2 regions of the Arthrobacter monumenti genome follow, and region 2 is predicted to be linked to the other one. Evidence: predicted binding sites of a transcription regulator. Region 2 holds the regulator's gene; the other holds the start of a gene.
What was found. Region 2 encodes HspR, which represses chaperone genes until heat shock. Its sites were predicted from a motif close to AAGTTGAGTCNNNNNGACTCAACTT; they were not measured.
Positions count from the first base shown of each region.

Region 1 (4,194 bases), on a different contig from region 2:
ACCCAGGACTGCCTCCAGCATGCGGGGCAGGCCGCTTATGTCCGGGGACTGCTCCGAAACCAGTAAGCACCTGGTGTTGCGAGCCATCCCTCAGGACTGATACTTCCTGATGCTTTCGGAAGTCTGGGCCAAGGCAAGCATCCGGACCAGAAGCCTGCTGTACTCGTGGACGCCGACCGCCACCGTTAGGACGGCACTGTCGCGGCTGCCGCCCTCGGTCACAAAACCGACATCCTGCTGCGCCACCCGGTCGACAGCTTCTGCATAACCCTCTACAACGTCCCGGCTGACCGTGATGCCAAGCGCCTCCATCTGGGAGAGATGCGCATTCAAGGCATTCCGGGCATCCGACGGAACGTCCGGCCAGTCCTCGCCATTGATGACGGCGCTGGTCAACGGATGCTCGCGGGTCTCGCTCAAGTCGTAGCCAAGCACCAGCGACTGGGTCTTGCCGAGCAGGTCGAGAAAACTTACTTCCGGATCGTCGATGACGCTGACGAGGGTCTTAATCTGGCCGATGCTCAGCCCAACGACCTTACGCAACGCGGTGATGAGTTCGAGCCGGACCAAGTGCGCATCGGCATATTCGGCGAGCGTGGGATGCCTGCTTTCGCCTGCCGGCAGCAGATCCTCGCGGAGGTAGAACTTGATGCTCGCAGCGCTGATGCCCGAGCGGCGGCTGAGTTCCTTGAGCTGCACCGGGTACCTCGCTCTGTCGTGACCGTCGGGCGAATCGATCATTGGATAGGGATTTGTGGCTTCACTATCTTGATTTACAGCCTTGGATAGTGACTCTATCCTAAACGTATGGATCTCTGGACGCCCCTCATTGCAGGCCACGTTATTGCCGCGAGTTACGTTCTTGTGCTCGGTCCCTTCAATATCTTCCGCCGCAAACGGGACCGTATCCATAAGATCATTGGCTTCACCTGGGTGACCGCCATCGCCGTCACATGCATCTCAAGTTTCTGGATCATGGACGAAGGCCACTTCACCTGGTTGCATGGGCTTTCTGCGTTCACCTTGACCACCGTGACGCTGGGTATCATCAGCGCAGCACGCGGCAACATACCGGCGCACCGCGGGAACATGATCGGCAGTTATCTTGGCACGCTTATCGCGTTTATCTTCGCCGCGACAGCACCTGGCAGGCGACTCCCGCTGCTCGTATCAACTGAACCGGCGACGGTTGCTTTCGCCGCCATCCTGATCCTTGCTACGGCTGCGGCGTTCTTCTTTACCCTCAAGCGCACCGTCCGGACGAAGCCCCGACCTGTGGCCACCTCGCTTGCACGGTAGGTGGCCAACAGCCTTGGGTGCTATCCGTACTTCCGCGAGGGGGTGATTAGAACGAAATGAACTCCACCAGCTCCCCGGAGCGCTCCTCTGGGAAATTGCGGGCAATGTCAGCCTGGCTCAGCATGCCCACCAGATCGTGTCCATCTACGACGGGCAGCCGGCGGATCTTATGTTGTTGCATCGTATCGATGGCTTCTTCGACGCTGTCATCCGCGCCGATAGTTACGGGCTTCCCCTGGCCGAGTTCGCCGGCCTTTGCCGTTTTCGGGTCTCCGCCCTTGGCGAGGCACTTAACTACAATGTCCCGGTCGGAGATGACACCCTTGAGCCGGTTGTCCTCGCCGCAGATTGGAAGCGATCCGACGTCCAGATCCAGCATTTTCCGGGCTGCTTCTTCAAGCGTCTCGTTCTCGCCGATGCACTCCGCGCCACCGGTCATAATGTCGCGTGCGACAGCCATGATGATTCCTCCTCGATCAGATTCGATGTACCTGAATTGCTAAAACTAAGCATACTGTCTATCGGGTGGAGCTTGCTGGAGGTGCGACCTTGAAAATGGGCAATGGTGGACCGGCAGCGCAATGTGGGCGGAATAAATGAACGCAGGGGACGGAAATGCAGCCGTCCCCTGCTCGTCATGTGTGCATCGCCCGAGTCCTTACCGCCGTCTTCGTCCGATGCACTCGTATCGGCGGGGACTGCCTCGTCGAATGGGCGGGGGGATGCGTCATTTAGGACGCCGTGACCTCCGGCTGCTTCTCTTCACTTCCCCCGTCCACCGTGGGCTCACTGGCGAGGGAGCCAGTCGAGATCTCGATCTTGCGGGGTTTTGCCCGTTCGCTAACCGGGATGATCACGTTCAGGATGCCGTTCTCGTAGTGGGCGGAAATACTCCCAGTGTCGATGCCCTGTCCCAGGTTCAGCTGCCGCATGTAAGAACCGTTCTGGCGTTCGCGGGTGAGCCACTTTACGCCTTCCTCAGTGCGGGCCGTGCGCTCGGCACGGATGGTCAGCAGCTGACCGTCGACATCGATGTCCACCGAACCGGGGTCGATCCCAGGCAGGTCGGCATTCAGAATGTAGCGGTCGCCGTCGCGGTAAAGATCCATCGGCATCAATCTCGGCCCCTGGTGGTTGTCCAGAAGAGCTTCGGCGACGCGGTCCAGTTCGCGGAATGGGTCGAATTTCATGGCCATTGTTGTGTCAACTCCTTCACATACACCGCACCGTCATGGTTGCGGCGATCTCAGTTACTAAAGTTGAGTCGATATCGCTCAACTAGAAAAATATTAGCACTGAGAAGCGCGGAGTGCTAAATGCGGCGCATTCTGCTCTGAGCGAACAGTGGGCTCGCTTCAGAATGGTGGTGGGGTTTGGTCGTGGTCGCCGTTTGGGACAGCGCCGGCGTTTTTGGGGTTCCATGGGTCGAAGTGGTGGCCGTTGCCGGTGGCGTAGCGTTGGGCGTCTTTGCGGCTGGTGAGGACGGGGCCTTCGGGTTTGGATGTGTAGGTTCGTCCTGCTGGTGATGTGACGGTGATGGTGCCGTCTTTGTCTTGGGTGTCTTTCCATCCGCAGGCGGTTTTACGGAGATGATGCATGGGGCAGTAGCCTTTCAGCGATTCGTAGTCTGTTTTTCCGCCTTCGGCCCAGGGCGTGGTGTGGTCGAGTTCGGTGAAGCGTGCGGATCGGTTGCAGCCCGGTGCGCGGCAACATCGGTCGCGGATATTGATCATTTTTTTCAGGTCGGCGGGTACTTTGTAGGTGGTTCTGCCGAAGGAGATCATCGCCCCGGTTTCCGGGTGGGTGAGGATCCGTTTGAATGAGGGGGCGTTCGCGCATAGTTTTCGGGCGGTTTCGTCGTCCATGGGTCCGAAGCCTTCAAGCTCAGCCGGCTCTTCGGAGAGGCCGAGCAGGGTGAGGACGGGGACGGTGACGATGACTTCGGGTTTGATCTGCTCGTAGTTGGGCAGGTGTGGTTCCGCCACGGCCTGACCGGAGGAAGCAGTGCCGGTTGAGCCGGGGGACGGATTCCCACCCCTGCCACGATCGTTGTTGTTGTCATCGTTCAGGCCCGCAATTGGTCCATCTGGGATCGGCCCGGTGCCGAGGAGGAGGTCGGTGAAGACGTCGGCGCAGAGTTGGGTGCCGGTTCGTTCCTCGTCCGGGGAGCGGAGGGCCCGGGCGGCGTCGGTGATTCGGTTGTAGGCGGCGGTGGCGGCTTCGGCGGGCAGGTAGGCGCCGAGCCAGGCCATGCCGTCTTCGGCGGGCTGGTACCAGGCCCTGCGGTCGCAGGCTGCTTTCTTTTTCCGCCGGGCGCCGGATTCGGGGTGCATGCGTTCGCGGAGGCGCTTGGCCTTGCCGGCCAGTTTCGGCCGTGGCAGTTCCGGTGCGTCGGCGAGCAGTTCCTTCTCGAATTCGGGTTGGGCGTGCTCGGGGAGGGTTTGTGCCTGGTCGATGATGACCATGGCCTGGTCCCGGTTCAGTTCCCCGGTTTCGAGGCGTTCGAGGGTGGCGGGGAAAGAGCCGACCAGTTCGGTGCTTTCGAAAATGAGTTTCTGGGCTGTCCTCGTTGCGATGGTCAACGCGCCGCTGACTTCGCCCTCGACGTTCATCCGGGCCAGGCGTTCGGCGTTCCGTGACGGGCCGGCCGGATCGGGCTGAGGGACCGTGCCGGCGGATGTTTCGCAGAGCCGGGTGACCAGGCGGGCTTTGAGTCCCTCCGCCCACGCGATGAGCTGCCCGGCCGAGACCAGGGCCATGGTCGCTTCATCGAAGGACAAGACCCCGGGCACCACGTCGCCGAGTGGGCCGGCCAGTTCGGGAAGCTCGAAGGCACCGGTGGGAGCGTCGTCGCTGCTCCCGCCGTCTGGTGCTTCCTTGTTTGCCATGTCTTTA
Region 1 covers NZ_JBTNCY010000002.1:143,132-147,325, forward strand. The annotation lists gene ACX80B_RS03540 (mycothiol transferase) at 1-66, shown strand, start outside; gene ACX80B_RS03545 (MerR family transcriptional regulator) at 91-741, opposite strand; gene ACX80B_RS03550 (DUF2306 domain-containing protein) at 808-1,299, shown strand; gene ACX80B_RS03555 (CBS domain-containing protein) at 1,346-1,759, opposite strand; gene ACX80B_RS03560 (Hsp20/alpha crystallin family protein) at 2,031-2,495, opposite strand; gene ACX80B_RS03565 (HNH endonuclease signature motif containing protein) at 2,655-4,187, opposite strand.
Region 1: a site for HspR is predicted at 2,556-2,580, ahead of ACX80B_RS03560 (Hsp20/alpha crystallin family protein). Genes of this name have one in related genera too.

Region 2 (4,194 bases):
GTCGCTCCCACCTTCGCCTCCACGTCGCTGGGTGTCGACCGCGGCGCCGCGCTGTGGGCCGGAGTGGCAGCGAACCTGGTGTTCCTGGCCGCCCTCCCGGTATGGGGCAAGCTCTCCGACCGGTACGGCCGGCGCCCCATCCTCTGGACCAGCGCCCTCGGTTGTGCACTAATGTTCTTCCCGATGACCTGGCTGCTGCAGGATTCCGCCTTCCAGCTGTTCATCGCCATGTCGGTGATGCTGATCTTCATCGCCGGCAGCGCATCGATTGTTCCCGCCGTCTACGCGGAGCTTTTCCCGACAAGCATCCGCACCGTAGGTGTCGGCGTTCCTTACTCGATCTGCGTGGCCGTCTTCGGCGGCACCGCCCCCTACCTGCAGACCTGGCTTAACTCGATCGGCGGACCGACTGCGTTCGCCCTCTACACCGTCACCCTGCTGGTGGTGTCCTTCCTGGTGATCTTCACCATTCCGGAGACAAAGGGCAAGGACCTGCGCTAAACACTCAGGCGGGAGGGCGGCGCGATGGCGCCCCTCCAGGACGGCGGTGCAGCGGAAGACGCTGCACCGCCGTTTCGCGCTGTCAGATAATCTCCAGTTGATTGGCGACGACGCGGCCGCGATGGATCACGGTACGGTTGGCCGGCCGGTCCATGATGGCTGAGGTGACTGTTTCGCCCTCGACCAGAACCAGCTCTGCCGGGTCCCCTGCTGAGACCCCGGGCCGGTCCGCAACTGATGCCAGCCGGGCGACGTCGTCGAACATCATTGAACCTCCGCCCACCGAAGCGACGGCCAGGCAATGTTCAATCAGCTGGTCGGTGCGGAATCCGCTCGTGAAGGCGAGCTGCCACGTTCGGTCCAGCATGTCCGCGTTTCCGTATGGCGACCAGTAGTCACGCTGCCCGTCCTGTCCAAGCCCCACCCGGACGCCCGCTTCGGACAGCTGCTGCAGAGGGAGCACAGCCGGAGCCGCTGGCGCAACAGTGGCTGTCGAGATGTCCGCCCCGGCAAAGTCCTCGATCAGCCTGCGGGTGATGGTCTCGTTGACACCCCAGAGCGCGTAGCCATGTGAAATGGTGACTTTTGATTGCATCCCGAGGGCCTTGGTCCGCTCCACGATCAGGTCGGCACTGAATACGCCCAGCTGTCCCGGTTCGTGCAGGTGGATATCGATCGGGACCTGGTACTTTTCGGCCAGGGAGAACACGATATCCAGGTGTTTGGCGGGATCGCGGTCCAGCGCGCAGGGATCGATGCCACCCACCACGTCGGCGCCCTGTTTCAGCGCCTCTTCCAATACCTCGACGCTGCCCGGTTCCCGCAGCAGGCCGGCCTGTGGGAAGGCGATGATCTGCACATCCGCGCGGTCCCGGTGGATCTCGCGGGCGGCCGCGACGGCGTCGAAGCGTTCCAGCCGGCAGTCGGCATCGACTTGCGCGAAACTGCGGACCCTCGTGGTCCCGCGGGCGATCATCAGCTCCAGGGCATGGGCCACCCGCTCCCGGATGCCCACCTCTGCCGTACGCCAGTTCCTTCGGTCGTTGAGCATCATCCCCCAGACGCCAGGGGAACCGGTATGCTCCCGGAACGGCAGGCCGAGACGGGTGGAATCCAGATGCACATGGACGTCGGAGAACGAGGGCAGCAGCAGCCTGCCGCGGCCTTCAACCACGTTGCAGTGGTGCTCCGTTTGTGGATCGTGCGGCTCGACGGCGGTAATCCGGCCGGAGCCGAGGGTCACGTCAGCGGGTTGCCCGCCCCACGGCCGGACGCAACGAAGGATGGTGTGTGGCACGGACGACCTCCGGGATTCTCTACTCCTGGCCCCCGCACGAGGACCAGCTGACCGGCTCCAGCCTATTCCACGGCTGTGACAGGCGCCGGCTCTCTGCCTCCACAACGGTGCACGGAATGAGCGCTGTCCACATTGAGAGGCGCCGCCCTCCTGACGCCGTCGCTGCATCCGTAGTCTCGGGACATGACATCACGAAGCATTATGGAAATGCCCATCGAGGAAAGACCGCGGGAACGGCTGCTCATGGTCGGGGTCCGCCGGCTCAAGGATGCAGAGGTCCTCGCCATCATCATCGGTTCCGGAGGACGTGGCCGGAGCAGCCTCGAGCTTGCCCGGTCACTGCTGAAGAAATTCGGTGGAGCGGCCGGGTTGTCGATCGCCTCTGTCGACGAGCTGCAGGAGGCGGAAGGAGTTGGTCAGGCACTGGCCATGCGTCTTGCCGCCTCCATGGAGCTGGCACGGCGGTCACAGCGCGGACTGCAGCGCCGCCGGCCACAACGGGCTCTATCAAGCGCGCCGGGCGATGCCGGTTAGGGACGCCAAAGGACGACGGCGGACGAACGCGGCCGCGGCCGCTGGCCCTGGGCGAGGGTAACCACGTCGCCGCCAACACTTCCGGCCGCGAAGACCCGGGCAGCGTCCCTGCGGCTTAGCCGGCCGGATTTGGCCTCTTGGAGTTCCGCGGTCAGTTCGGATACCTTCGCGCGAAGCGCATCCACCTGGTTTTCCAGTTCCAGAATCCGCTTGATGCCTTCAAGCGATACACCTTCGCCCGAGAGCCGCTGGACTTCACGCAGGGCATCCACATCGCGTTGCGAATAACGGCGGGACCGGCCGGGCGCACGGCTCGGCCTCACAATGCCGAGCCGGTCATACTGACGCAGCGTCTGCGGATGCATTTCCGCCAGTTCGGCGGCCACGGAGATCACAAAGAGCGGCGCATTCACGTCCAGTCCCATCATGTCCTCCTTGTCCGGGAATCTTATCTTGAACCCCCGTCCGGCCACGCCGGATGGGGAATCGGAATTACAACTTTGCCTTCTCCTTCAGTGCTCCACGCGGATCACCGTCGGAGGTTGCTTCTGCGAAGGCGGCCACCGCTGCTTCGGCGTCCTTGGACAAGCGCTGCGGCACCACAACATCGATGGTCACGAGCAGGTCGCCGGTAACCTTCGACGTCGAAACGCCCTTGCCTTTGACCCTTAGCGTGCGGCCGGAGGGCGTCCCGGCCGGAATCTTGACCCTGACAGTGTCACCGGTCAGCGTCGGAACCGATATTTGGGCGCCCATGGCGGCCTCCGGGAAGGTGACCGGAACGTGGATGCGGATATTGTCGCCCTCGCGGACGAAGAATTCATGCGGCTTGACGTTGACCGTCACCACCAGGTCCCCATTTCCGGCAGGTCCGGTCTGGCCTTTGCCACGGACGCGGATCTTCTGCCCATCCTTCACCCCTGCGGGGATACGCACTTGCGTTACATCGCCGCGGGAGTTCCGAAGGCCTATCGTCGTGCCCTTGATCGATCCGCCGAAGGAGATTGATGTGTTCGCGGTAAGGTCGGCGCCCTTCGAGGGCGGCGGCTGGAACCCGCCTCCGCCGAACAGGTCTGCGAATTCCGGCGGCAACCCTGAGGTATCGAATCCGCCTGTCGAGTACCGGCTGCGGCCCCGCCGTCCGGTGCCCTGGTTGAACAGTCCGCCGAATACGTCCTCGAACCCGGCCCCGCCGCTCGGCCCGCCGGCCCCGCCGGACGTGAAGCGCGCACCGGAACCCATGGCATGGATGGCGTCATACTGTTCGCGCTGCTCGTCGTCGGACAGCACGGAGTAAGCCTCGCTGATGTTCTTAAAAGTCGTTTCCGCGGCAGCGTTGCCCGGATTCTGGTCCGGGTGGTGCGTGCGCGCCAGCTTGCGGTAAGCCTTCTTGATGTCGGCCTGCGTGGCGTCTTTGGAGACACCGAGGACCTTGTAGAAGTCTTTGTCGATCCAATCCTGACTGGCCGCCATGGCGCCTCCTCTCAATCAAAATCTGTAGTGTCCCGGGGTCTGGAAACCATCGTATGTGGTTCCCAGACCCCGGAGCTTATTCAGTGCTTTTACACTCTGCCGGAAGATTATTCCGGTACGGAGACACCCACCTGCGCGGCGCGCAGGACCCGGTCGCCCGACTTGTAACCGGCACGGAGAACGTGGCTGACGGTCTCGACCTCCACATCCGTGCTTGGCTGCTGGAGCAGCGCTTCGTGGATGTTCGGGTCGAATTCGACGCCGACTTCACCGTATCGGACCAGACCATGCTGGTTCAGGACCGCATCGAGCTTGTTCGAGATCGAAGCAAACGGGCTGCCATCGAGGTCGCCATGCTGACGGGCTGCCTCAATGTCGTCCAGGACGGG
Region 2 covers NZ_JBTNCY010000013.1:30,467-34,660, forward strand. The annotation lists gene ACX80B_RS16630 (MFS transporter) at 1-501, shown strand, start outside; gene ACX80B_RS16635 (amidohydrolase) at 584-1,798, opposite strand; gene ACX80B_RS16640 (UPF0758 domain-containing protein) at 1,982-2,332, shown strand; gene ACX80B_RS16645 (heat shock protein transcriptional repressor HspR) at 2,329-2,757, opposite strand; gene ACX80B_RS16650 (DnaJ C-terminal domain-containing protein) at 2,825-3,805, opposite strand; gene ACX80B_RS16655 (nucleotide exchange factor GrpE) at 3,913-4,194, opposite strand, start outside.